DNA from 4 places in the Paenibacillus sp. JGP012 genome. Region 4 is predicted to be linked to each of the others. Evidence: riboswitches for the same ligand, from Rfam matches in the RefSeq annotation. Region 4 holds a riboswitch; each other region holds the start of a gene.
What was found. Region 4 has a riboswitch for cyclic di-AMP ahead of HNR77_RS01235 (C40 family peptidase). Riboswitches for the same ligand answer to the same signal wherever they lie in the genome.
Positions count from the first base shown of each region.

Region 1: it holds a riboswitch for cyclic di-AMP, as region 4 does, so the genes downstream of both, HNR77_RS26800 (C40 family peptidase) here and HNR77_RS01235 (C40 family peptidase) in region 4, are expected to answer to the same signal.
Region 2: it holds a riboswitch for cyclic di-AMP, as region 4 does, so the genes downstream of both, HNR77_RS27310 (hypothetical protein) here and HNR77_RS01235 (C40 family peptidase) in region 4, are expected to answer to the same signal.
Region 3: it holds a riboswitch for cyclic di-AMP, as region 4 does, so the genes downstream of both, HNR77_RS12880 (3D domain-containing protein) here and HNR77_RS01235 (C40 family peptidase) in region 4, are expected to answer to the same signal.

Region 1 is NZ_JACHKG010000038.1:27,841-30,954, reverse strand. Features, by position in the region: gene HNR77_RS26810 (c-type cytochrome) at 1-189, opposite strand, end outside; gene HNR77_RS26805 (GNAT family N-acetyltransferase) at 327-833, opposite strand; gene HNR77_RS26800 (C40 family peptidase) at 1,195-1,665, opposite strand; cyclic di-AMP (ydaO/yuaA leader) riboswitch at 1,669-1,806, opposite strand; gene HNR77_RS26795 (hypothetical protein) at 2,074-2,919, opposite strand; gene HNR77_RS26790 (M1 family metallopeptidase) at 2,929-3,114, opposite strand, start outside.
Region 2 is NZ_JACHKG010000041.1:2,706-5,819, reverse strand. Features, by position in the region: tRNA gene HNR77_RS27320 (tRNA-Leu) at 348-430, shown strand; gene HNR77_RS27315 (glutathione peroxidase) at 636-1,112, opposite strand; cyclic di-AMP (ydaO/yuaA leader) riboswitch at 1,491-1,666, shown strand; gene HNR77_RS27310 (hypothetical protein) at 1,784-2,212, shown strand; gene HNR77_RS27305 (HAD family hydrolase) at 2,333-3,064, shown strand.
Region 3 is NZ_JACHKG010000008.1:171,627-174,740, forward strand. Features, by position in the region: gene HNR77_RS12870 (ABC transporter substrate-binding protein/permease) at 1-507, shown strand, start outside; gene HNR77_RS12875 (amino acid ABC transporter ATP-binding protein) at 494-1,216, shown strand; cyclic di-AMP (ydaO/yuaA leader) riboswitch at 1,446-1,639, shown strand; gene HNR77_RS12880 (3D domain-containing protein) at 1,642-2,313, shown strand; gene HNR77_RS12885 (polysaccharide deacetylase family protein) at 2,427-3,114, opposite strand, start outside.
Region 4 is NZ_JACHKG010000001.1:262,222-265,335, forward strand. Features, by position in the region: gene HNR77_RS01220 (hypothetical protein) at 52-381, shown strand; gene HNR77_RS01225 (hypothetical protein) at 501-719, shown strand; gene HNR77_RS01230 (carboxymuconolactone decarboxylase family protein) at 851-1,180, shown strand; gene HNR77_RS01235 (C40 family peptidase) at 1,265-1,729, opposite strand; cyclic di-AMP (ydaO/yuaA leader) riboswitch at 1,735-1,866, opposite strand; gene pelA (pectate lyase) at 2,296-3,114, shown strand, end outside.

The sequences.
Region 1 (3,114 bases), on a different contig from region 4:
CTGGTCACCATGACAGGAAATACAGTTGGCTTTCACCAGTGTCTCGGCCTGTCCAGCGTCCATAGTGACTTCAGGCATGGTGGGCTTGGCTTCTTGAGCCACTTCCTCTTTACCTGGAAGCGTAAACATTAAAACAATAGCTAAAGCACATGCTGCAAAAAATACCCCGCTCATGATCCATTTGTGCATCCCTTATGTCCCCTCCAGAATGTAAGATCATCTAACCCAAACTATCCCTATCATTATAACGGAAGCTGTCGATACATCATAGCATTTTGTGGTAATTTTTTGAACGAATCACAAAAGAGAGATAAATTGAAACGATTTTAGTTATTCATTTGCGTCCTCGGACCCTCATATACCATGCAGTGAAAGGGCTTTAGACCACTTGGTGTTTGACGTTCATATGTATCATGGATGACAAAGCCGCTCTTCTGATAAACACGGATGGCACGATTGTTCCAGGTTAGCACTTCAAGATCGATCTCATTGGACGGATTCCGGCGTATAGCTTCCTGTACTATTGCAGCGACAAAAGCGCTCCCTAGACCTTGACCGCACTTCTCAGGATGCATGCCGAGGCCGATACGTGTCACGCCCTGGAGAGGGAAAAATTGCGTGAATCCACAGACCTGCTCTTGTTCATCCAGAACGATGGCATACTGCTCCTGACGAAGTTGTGCATCTCCAAATTCGACTTCCAACGCTTTCATCTGCTCCCAGGGAAGCCAGCTGTAAATATTGTAAGGCGGATCGTATTGCCATCCACATATAAGTTCTGCGTGTGTCTCCTCCATAGGTACGACATGAAACGCCACAGGGGTTCCATTCATATAACAATGCACACTCCTTCCGTTGTTACTCATTCTCTGTTCACTCTACAAAAGAGCGCTTCATTTGACAAGACTCACGTTCAGACCAAAAAAAAGTGAAACAAAAGTCAGACTCATTCCGTTTATATTATAACGGGATGGGTAAAAACATCATAAGGGCACGGACAGACGAAATAAAATGAATGTGTTGGTTCAAGAGCGCACATGAGTTGCTGCATCAGCTACCACACAGGATCAGGAAGCACAAAAAAACCGCCGGATACATTCCTGTGGAGAATGTACCGGGCGGTTCGATTGGTTGTTTCGTATTTCGTTCCAGTATAGTTCATGATTCCAGCATCATGTTGATTACAGCTTGTCCCTATTCGAGGGCCAGTGACTCATATGCGTCCGTGCTCATAATCCGTTTAGCGCCAATGTAACGGTTAGCCCAGTAATTTTCACTTAAAGAGCTGATGGTTACACCTTTAGAAGAAGAAGAATGTGCAAATTTACCATTCCCTACGAAAATACCTACGTGAGATACGCCTTTACCTGTTGTGTTGAAGAATACCAGATCACCAGGTCTCATCTCCATGCGGGATACGGAATCACCCATGTCATATTGAGAGCTGGATTGGCGAGCCAAATCAATACCTAGTTTGTCGAATACATACCGTGTAAATCCGGAGCAGTCAAAACCGTCAAGCGTTGTGCCTCCGCTTTTGTATGTAGTTCCCATTGCTGAATCAATAACTTTATCCATCTTAGAATCTGCAAATGCGCTGCCTGCACCAAGTGATAATGCAAATGTGAGGCTAAGTACTGCTGCGGTCAATTTCTTCTTAAACAAGTGATATACCCCTTCCAACGCCTGCGAGGTTAGCTTAAGGATTCGGTTGAAGGTCCCCTATGATCCCTCTGTATCAAGATCAATTCACCCATAACTGGTTCCCCCGCTTCCCAGGTGCCAGGAATTTGGCTATGCTAGTTATGCACCTGAAAAAACGAACGATAATTTAATTTTAAGGATTTAATTTTAAGTTGTTACAAATAAGGATTTAAAGATTACAAAGTTGTTACTAAAAACTCACTGCGCTTATTGTACCAGAGGAGTGGGGCTTTGGCAACGTTTAGCAGTAAAATTAGCAAAAAAAACCTCGACCTTTGACGGGGAAAGGTCGAGGTTTGCGTATTTATACGAAATAAAGCATGAGTAGTTTAACATGAGATGGTAACAATTTTTCATTTTGTAAACGGTTTATCGTTCATCCTTGGAAAATGTGGACTGCCATACGCGGAAGTGGGTACATACTTTCCATAAGCTGAGCAGGCTGCGGGCAAGTGGATAAGACTGCTGCAGGATCAGCCCGGTAAGACCGGTCAGGAACCATGACGCCGATGTGAATGCACCAAAGATGAGTAGATGAATGAGTCCCAGCATCAGTGCAATCCCGATAATCGTTAAGGTGCGGCGTACAGCAACCCATAGGCCCTTGAACGTTCCATGAATACCGCCCTCCCCTTCCGGAGCCGAAGCGCCAAACTGCATATAGAGCATCGTATGATGTACAATCCAGCCATAGATGATCCACCCCGCTGCATAAGGAAGTGCTGGCAGAAGTAAATGAAGAGAATGAAAGCTGTCCATTAGTATGGAATACAGCTTCGGTATGAGCCAGTATGCCGGAAGAAATAACAGCAACGTACGTACGGTGTGCAGGAGCAGCATCGGTTTCCATAACTGTTTAATGCCACGGATAAAAGGAATTCGTTCTTCTGATGCATTAAAATGCTGCAGGGAATAGAGCAAACCAGCCTGGAAGAGGGGACTGACCAGCATGCGAAGCAGCAGCATACCGCCCAGAATCCACAGATAGCGCTGAACCTCGGGGCCGGACAGGCTCAACTGACTCTCCATTTTGAACAAAAGTGTGCTCAGTTCCCCCGCATCCTCTGTAGGATAACGCAGCAGGAGAGGAACCATCGCTGATTGAATCAGCCGGTAAATAAAGTAACCCCATATGAGCTGATAGATAAATAGAAGCGCGGCAATGAACATATGCTGACGGACGAGAAACCAGCCTTCACGAATTTTACCTTTCATCTCTCCACCTCACCATGACAGACCTCCGAATATAACTTCAATGAATTTCGCAGCGCTCATGCTCCAGCGGGATTTGGTTTTCTCGTCCAGTCCGGCTCTCAAAAAATTGTTCATGTGTCGATTCTCCAGCACGATGTCGTACAAAGGGTCAGTCATCGCCCAGCTGACAGGATAGGTATACGTAAGCTTATAGGT
Region 2 (3,114 bases), on a different contig from region 4:
AAATCTTATGTGCTTAAATCCGAATTATATGATATATATATTCACATAATTATCCGTGTTTTGTCAATGGTTTGCATTGAAAAATAGCTTAAATTTCGTTATTTGTTATTTTTCATGTTATATAATATAACAATTATCTTATTCTCCTTTAGAAATAATATTTGAAAATACGATGCTGCAAGAAATTCATTCTGGTTCCACTGCGGCCTTGGCATTTTTTCGGAATCAGATTCAGGATATGCGCACATTCGGGGAAATATGACTGATTTTTGGCGTATTCAAATAAATGCTTTACATTTAGATAACATTCCGGTATAATCAATTCTGTTGCCGATAATTTACGACATGCGGTCGTGGTGGAATGGCAGACACGCTATCTTGAGGGGGTAGTGGGCGTACGCCCGTGGAGGTTCGAGTCCTCTCGACCGCATCATATGAAGCGTTATTGAAGGAAGCTTCCCTGTACGGGAGGCTTCTTTTTTTGTCTTTTGATCCTGCATAAATAACAGCTAAAGGGCGACAACAGTCGGAGATAAGTTTCATTAGCTGCGTAAAAAAGCCACCCTGTAAACCGAGCAGAACCGAGGCTCTGTGGTTTGGGGCAGCTTTTTTCAAAGTGTAGAAATGTGTGTTATTTATTTCAATAATTTCTGAATATCCTCTACAATTTTATCGGGTGTAGTCTGGGGAGCATAACGCTTCACAACGTTCCCTTCCTGATCGACAAGGAATTTTGTGAAGTTCCATTTGATGGCCTTGGAGCCGAGCAGACCTGGCGCTTCCTTCGTAATATGCTGGAATAGCGGGTGAGCACTGGCACCGTTAACGTCAATCTTCTCAAACATAGGGAAGCTTACGCCATAGTTCATCTGACAGAACTCAGCGATGTCATCAGAGGATCCCTTCTCCTGGGCAAACTGGTTGCTGGGAAATCCAAGGACCTCGAAAGGAGCATCCTGGAATTGGTCCTGCAGCTCCTGCAGGCCCTTGAATTGAGGAGTGAGGCCGCACTGGCTTGCGGTATTTACAATTAACAACACTTTACCGCGATATTGGGACATTTCAATCTCTTGTCCGCGAAGAGTATTTACTTTGTAATCATAGACTGACATGGGGATCGCCTCCAGCATATTATATTGATATGTTTATTATATTTTATGCAATTAAATAATGCAAAATCAATTTACAGAGAACACTATTATCCTCATCGGCTCGACTTTATTCATAGAAGGAATGCAATTCGCTTGAACAATTTTTGTGCGGGCGAGAATTAGACAGCTTGGAAGAGTTGGATAGCGTATAAGCTCATTGTAAGCGTTATTATTGAAGCTTATTGCCGGAATTCTGACGATTCGGTGATCTGCCCGGACTTTACATGATCATGGCACGGGTGTATGATTCAAAGCGTAATTTGAATTTTAATTATATTGTACCTGAAAAACGAAACAGACGATGATATCGATCGGTCTTACATGCAAGATTTACGAACGATGTTTCAATCGCTGAGTTTCCATTCATCGTGGGTGGAAAACGGGGGAACCAACAGGATGTGCTGCATTACAGCAGCAGACATCCATGGGGTGAATTTTCCGGTGACAGCCGGAAATAGGGCGACTCTCGCGCCCGAATCCGTCAGCTAACCTCGTAAGCGTTAAAGGGAGAGGCAACAAACCGCACGCTGGTCCATGGCGTTTTCTCCATGGATTATTTAAGAAGCGTTTCGGAGGCCTTGGTCCCCACGCTTCTTTTTTGTTGTCTTTTCACGCCAAGGGAGGAACGAATGATGGATACAGAGATGATTTTAGTAACCGCTCCGAATGAAGCTGGACGTAAATTTGTGAAGCTGCTGATGTACAAAAAAATGCCTTTTGCCGTTCTGACAAACAGTGCGGGTGAGGAGCGTAAGCTCCGCCGGATCGGAGTAGAGCATGTGATTCGTATGAATACAGCAGCAGCTCAAAAATGGTTTTTGCCGCAGACGAGCGTAGGCAACGTATTTATTTTTGAGAACAGTCTGAACCTGACTTGCCGTTACCTGCAGATTGTTCGCTCCTGGACATCCAAGTCTCTGTGTGTGATAACGGAGCAAAGTCATCCAAAAGGCATTTATCGAGGTATGGGTGCGGACAAAATTGTGTATTCGTTAAATGGAGAAGTTGGATTCTTGCTTAATAGTTGCAATAAACTCGAAGCTGAAGCAAGCAGCTTATGATTGATCCTGTGTAAGGTGCCTGTTATAATTGCAGGTATGGACTAACGGAATCTGAGGAGACTCATGCTTGTCGTGGGTCTTCTTTTTTTATGGATACAGCATGCGCGCACGGGATCTTCATTGAGCGGCGTACAAGGAGGAATTGGCTTGCCGGATATTGCCGGGTTGAAGTGGTTGTTTTTTGATGTAGGGGATACGCTGGTGGATGAATGGGAGCCTGTTGACGATATTATCGGGCAGTTTGTGCGTGAGGCGAATGCTTACGGCTATCCTGTAAAGATTGAGGATGTACGGGAGCTGTTTGAGCAATGTTACCAGAACTACGAACAATGGCCTATGAAGGTAGCTATGCGGACATACATTCAGGATGAAGGTCACCGCAAGCAGATTCAGGACAAGCTGAAATTCCACAAAGAGCTGGAGCGGCCATTTCCTTCTGCAGCCAAGGTGCTCAAGCAGCTGTCGCAGCACTATCACATAGGCATTATTGCGAATCAGAGCCCGGGGACTGAAATGCGGCTGGAGAGTTATGGACTTCGAAAATATGTTCATGTACTGGCCTGCTCGGCAGAAGAAGGAGTGTCCAAGCCCGACCCGGAATTGTATGCGGTTGCCCTGAAACAGGCTGGTTGTGCCCCGGAGGAAGCGGTGATGATTGGAGATCGGATTGACAATGATATCGTTCCGGCTCGCAGTCTGGGCTTGCATACCATTCGTATTCTCCAGGGATATGGAAGGTTTCAGCCGGTGCAGTCAGAGCATGAGCGTGCAGACTGGACGGTTAAATCATTGGATGAACTGTTGCCGCTGCTCATGCCAGATGCATCTTCGGATGAGAATAGTTCCAAGTGAGTAGGTGAGTGCGGGTTAGAACAGGTCAGGTTAGTTTAGGGTTAGATTAG
Region 3 (3,114 bases), on a different contig from region 4:
ATCGGTACAGCTTATGTTGAAGTCATTCGGGGTACGCCAATGCTGGTGCAGCTCATGATTATTTATTATGGTGTTTCCTTGACTTTTGGCATTAATTTCTCGGCACTTCAAGCAGGTATTATGACACTTTCCATTAACAGTGGGGCGTATCTTGCGGAGATTTTCCGTGCAGGGATTCAAGGCGTGGACCGTGGTCAATTGGAGGCAGCCCGCTCACTTGGTATGGGCAGAGGCGCTGCGATGCGTTATATTATTTTGCCACAGGCCTTCAAAGCCGTGTTGCCGGCGATCGGTAACGAGTTTGTGACCATCATTAAAGAATCTTCCATTATCTCGGTCATCGGTATGGTGGATATTATGTATCAGGCAAGTGTAGTCAAAAACATTACGTACCAGGGAATGAATCCATTCCTTATTGCGGCAGCGATTTATTTTGTAATGACATTTATTTTGTCCAAGCTGCTGGGTCGATTGGAAAGGAAGTTGGGTGCAAGTGATAGACGTTAGACAATTACACAAATCTTATGGAAAAAATGATGTACTGAAGGGAATTGACGTATCCATCGCCAAAGGTGAGGTTGTTGTGGTAATCGGTCCTTCCGGTTCAGGGAAAAGTACGTTTCTGCGTTGTCTGAACCTGCTGGAGCAGCCAACCTCAGGCCAGATTGAATTCGAGGGTGTGTCGATCACCGACCCCAAGCACAATATCAACACAACTCGTGAAAAGATGGGCATGGTGTTCCAGCATTTTAATCTGTTCCCACATAAAACGGTGCTGCAAAACATCACAATTGCCCCGATTAAGGTGAAGAAACAATCGACGGAGGAGGCCAACAAAATCGCCGAGGATCTTCTAAAGACGGTCGGTTTGGCTGACAAAAAAGAGGTGTATCCCAATCAGCTGTCTGGTGGACAAAAGCAGCGGATTGCGATTGCAAGAGCACTGGCCATGCAGCCGCATGTAATGCTGTTTGATGAGCCTACATCAGCTCTGGACCCTGAGATGGTCGGAGAGGTGCTGGAAGTTATGAAACGACTGGCCGAAGGTGGCATGACGATGGTGATTGTTACACATGAGATGGGCTTTGCACGTGAGGTGGGTGACCGCATCCTGTTCATGGACGGCGGAGTTATTGTTGAAGAAGGTACACCTGATGAGGTGTTTGGCGCTCCCAAGCATCCACGGACCCGTGATTTTCTTGCAAAAGTTCTCTGATTGATTTTTATATTCCATTCGAATCAAAGCGTTATCGACCTGATGTGTCGGTAACGCTTTTTTAAATTTTCGATCAAGAAATGTAACGTTTCTGTTACCTGGACGCTAATGAAAATACTGTGGGAAGGGCTATAAAACAGTAAATTTCTTATGAAAAGCAGACTAGATCAGGCTGGTGAATCGCAAAATGGTAACATTTACTACAGCTCATGGTTACAAAATTGTGATATATTGAATGCGGCCGAAATTTCCGGAGAGGAAATGCGGGGGATGTAACAATGCAGTTGTCCTGTCATATGGACAGCACACTGCTAGGGGTGAATTAGGAATACATAATGCATCAGCATGTTCAGTACAGCCTATAGGGTGGGTTCCTCCATCCGAATCCGACAACTAACTTCGCAGGCATAATGAGGAGGAAGACCATGTTTAACCACAAACGCATATCAAAAGCAGCCATTGCACTACTGACATCCGTATTATTGATTCAAGCTGTTCCCGCTCACGCAGAATCTGTACATGTCGCTAAAGAGGGAGATACGTTCTTTACGTTATCGAAGCAGTATGGCGTTTCCACAGACAAATTAATGAATGCCAATAAAAATATTTCACCCTATAACATCTATGGTGGTTTGAAAATTACGATTCCAGGGCAGGAAAATAAAGCAGGAGCGGCACCAGCACAGATGAAAGCTCAAGAAAATACGGTTAAAGCCGCAAGTCTGGATGTGAATGCCGAGAATAAAGTTGTACAAGCCTGGGGTAAAACCTTTGATTACAGCAAAACCATCAATGTGAAGGCTACAGCATACTCCGCGGATGCTTCTGAAAATGGAGGATGGGGTGCTGTCGATTATTTCGGCAATCCACTGGAGCTTGGAACCATTGCGGTAGATCCGAAGGTCATTCCTTTTGGCACAAAAGTACTGGTAACGGGTCATTCACATCCGGGGCTGCCAAAGCAAGCTTTCGTAGCTACGGCACTCGATGCAGGAAGTGCTATTAAAGGCAATCGCATTGATATTTTCATTCCGGGCAGCAAGCAGTTTGTAAATACTTTTGGTTTTCAGGATGTTGAGCTTTACATTTTAAAATAGCTGCTTGCATCGGACTTGAATAACGAACAGATACAGGGTGTTCTCAGGTGTTATCATGATATGTTGTCATGTTAACGCCAAGGAACACCCTGTTTATTTGCAGTCAGCTATATTTACTGCTTTTCCTTAGATAGCTTCAGCATTTCATCCAAAGTAACGAGATCATATCCTCGATTCCGCAGTTCCTCGATCACTTCAGGCAAAGCTTCAACGGTACCATTCAGATTGGACCCTGTGCCTCCACCGGCATGCTGCAGTACGATGGAGCCGGGTCTGACCGCAGAAAGAATGTTGTGTTTCACTTGCTCTTTCGGAAGGCCCTTCCAATCCAGAGAATCAACATTCCAGTTGACGATGCTGTAACGCTGCTTTCGAGCCCAGCGAAGCTGTTCCTCGTTAATATCCCCATATGGGGGACGAATCATTTTCGGCGTGTATCCGGTCAGACGCTGGATGATGTCTCCAGTATGTAAAATTTGCCTGCGGAAAGCGGTCATGGATAACTTGCTGAATTCGGGATGATTATAGCTGTGGTTGCCTATAACATGCCCTTCCTTCACCATACGTTTCACCAGATCTGGATGTTTCTCGGCCCGGCTGCCTACAACAAAAAATGTTGCGCGCACCTTGTATTTTTTTAATACATCCAGCACCTGACCGGTAAATCGCGGATCGGGAACATCATCAAAAGTAAGCGCAACCTGCTTGGTGGATGGACCGTTTGTTTTGAAGGTGTCCGCATATTTCTGCCGCAGTTGTCCCAAGGTCAGCTGCTCTTCTCCGGTATCCGAAGTGGATGCA
Region 4 (3,114 bases):
GCTGCGGATTTCCTTTATAATGAGGGTATGTTAGGGAGAGGAGGCAACACCATGGGGAACCAACCGGCAACAGACCAATTTTTTATTGATAAGCTGGCGGAATCGAAAGTTCATTTTGAACGTGCCCTGGATTGTAAACATACGGAATTCGATGACCTTTATCCCTATATGATTGAACATCCTCAATTTTTCTGGTACAAACGCTATGTAGCCTGGTCAGAACTGCTGACGATTGTAGGCTTGTGTGAAGAGTTGTCCTTCTCTTGGAAAGAACAATTTACACCGCACCAAGTAGAGTACCTTGAAGAACGTGTGATGTCCGCCAAAGTGCTTGATTTTTGGTTCGAGAAGAACGACAGCAAAGAGCACGCGCAGCGGTAACTCTCAGTTGGGACATTTTCTTCGAATGACATGACAGTCCAATACAGTCACGTGAGACCTAAATGAATTTTCATTTAGGTCTCTTTTTGTAAACGAATATGAATATAGGAGTTCAAAACATGATCAGTGATTCAGAGTTGGATGCCCTGCGATTGTCAGGGGAAAAGGTAAGAGTTGTACGGGACGAGCTGGAGTCTAACGATGTGACCGGCATTGTGGTAGCCTGGGATGATAAACAGGTGCTGATTCGCCGTCAGAATCGTCGTGTGGTGAAGCTGGACCGCCGTTATCGGTATCAGCTGTTCAGTGAGCCTCGTCAAAGCGTTCTGGAGGAGTAAAGAAGTATAATAAGTAAACGATATGTTTGGAATTACCATCATGACCTGGCATAATTGCCGCACGGCCGAGAGAAGATAGGTACAGTGGAAAAATTCGCTGTATTGACAGCCGAAAGGGTGTGCTGCAAGCCATGACATTGATGAATGATAAAGTTCATGCGTACAAGGATCAGATTGGCGCATTAAGCGATGTACTGCCGGAAGTGGTGCGATCGTATCACGAGTTTACAGGTGAGTGCTTCCAGCCCGGTGTGCTTGATGCCAAAACAAAGCAGCTGATTGCGCTGGGCATCGGCCTGTTTGCCAACAATGAAGTATGTACGTTCTATCATGTACAGGAGGCCCGCTCCAAGGGAGCGACCGATCAGGAAATTATGGAGACGGTTGCTGTCGCTGGCGCTGTTGGAGGCGGACATGCCTTATCGCAAGGGGCTATGCGGGTGCAGAAGGCACTGCATTAGTCCATTATAGGCATGTACATGTACCGAAAATAGAAAGGAGGCTCTGGCATATACCAGGGCCTCTCTTTTGTATGAGAATGGATTTTAGATTTTACCAATCATTTTGTTGTACATAAATTGACCTGTAACCCGTCTGGCTGTCACATAACGATCGTTAAAGTAAGGGTTGGAGAGCTTGGTAATGCTGACCCCTTTGCTACTGGACGCGTGTGCGAATTGACCTCCACCGATGTATACACCTGCATGTGAGATGCCTTTGCCTGTTGTGTTGAAAAATACGAGGTCGCCTGTACGAATATTGGTTTTGGCTACCGGTGTGCCTGCTTTGGCCTGCTGCTGTGAAGTGCGTGGCAGTTCAATGCTGTATTTGTTAAAAAGATATCTCATGAACCCGGAACAATCGAAGCCAGCCATAGTTGTGCCGCCCCATTTGTAAGGGATGCCTGTCATATTGTTAACCATTGTATTAATAGTGCTTGCCTCTGTGCTTGTTGCCCCGGATGTGAATAGTACAGCAGCTCCAAAAATGGAAATAATCAGTTTTTTCAAAATCAATGTTCTCCCTTCGATGCCTACGGAGTTAGCTAAGGGTTCGGTAGAAGGTTCCCTATATTTCCTATGTATAAGAATAATTCACCCAAAATGGTTCCCCCGTTTTCAATCCTGAAACTCGGCAAATGAATAATTAAGTTTTTGTAACTATTTGAAACTATATTGCATAAATGCGTAAATGTCAAACCCGTTTGTAAAGCTTCTTTTCGATTCAATGTTAGCGGAATTATTGAATTTCGTCATAATTATGTTGAAATTTCGACAGTAAAGATTACAAAAAAGTCATTAATGTTTAACCAGGTACGGAGTTGGTTATTAAACCAATTTGTCAAGAGTTAAAAGTTGGATGGGTGGATATTATTATAAAGTGAAAATTTGAGTTTTGTTGCATATATTGACAAAATGTATTTTATTGCATATCATAAATTTATTCATACAAATTATGTATTTAATTAGATTTTATTGGTTGATTCATGTGATGCAGCTAAGCTTAGCGTGAAAGATTAGCCAGCAGATAGACATGTGAGAGAGCGATATTTGTGAATTGGGGAGCGTGTTGTCTTTTGAAAGCAAAAAAATGGGTTACGTTTGTGCTCGCGTGTTCGATGGTTTTTTCTGGAGTGGGCATGGAAATTTTGCCTACAGCAACCGTATCTGCTGCTGATGCCTCAGGTACAACGGCAAGTATGTCTGATATTTTGAAAAACCAACGTCCTGATGGGGGGTGGAGAAAGGATTACAGCCAGACATCGGGGGAGTGGGCCAAATCAACAATTGATAACAAAGCTACATATTCAGAGATTAGAAGACTTGCAAGCGAATTCAAAAAAACAAATGATCCGCGATACTCGGCTGCAGCAATCAAAGGCATTAACTTTTTGCTGAATATGCAGTATTCGAATGGCGGATGGCCGCAGGTTTACCAGAGCTCCGGTTATCATAAACATATTACGTATAATGACGACGCTATGATTAATGTGATGTACATGCTCGATGAGGTTGCGGGGCGCAAAGGAGACTTTTCCTTTATTGACAGCTCACTTGCAAATCGCAGTAAAAATGCGGTGTCCAAAGGTGTGGATGCCATCCTGAATACACAGGTAGTATCCGGTGGCAGGCCTACGGCTTGGGGCCAGCAGCATGATTCGAGCTCACTTAAACCAGCGGGAGCCAGAATTTATGAAGTACCTTCATTAACGGCAGCGGAAAGTGTAAACATTGTGAAATTTCTGAAGACCAGACCGGCCAATTCCAGAATTACGGCATCTATCAAAGGTGCAGAAGCCTGGTTTAATAAAGTGAAAATTACAGGTTATCGCTATGAAAGAGCAAATGGGGACAGCCGGATTATTGCAGATTCAAGTGCAGCACCGATCTGGGCG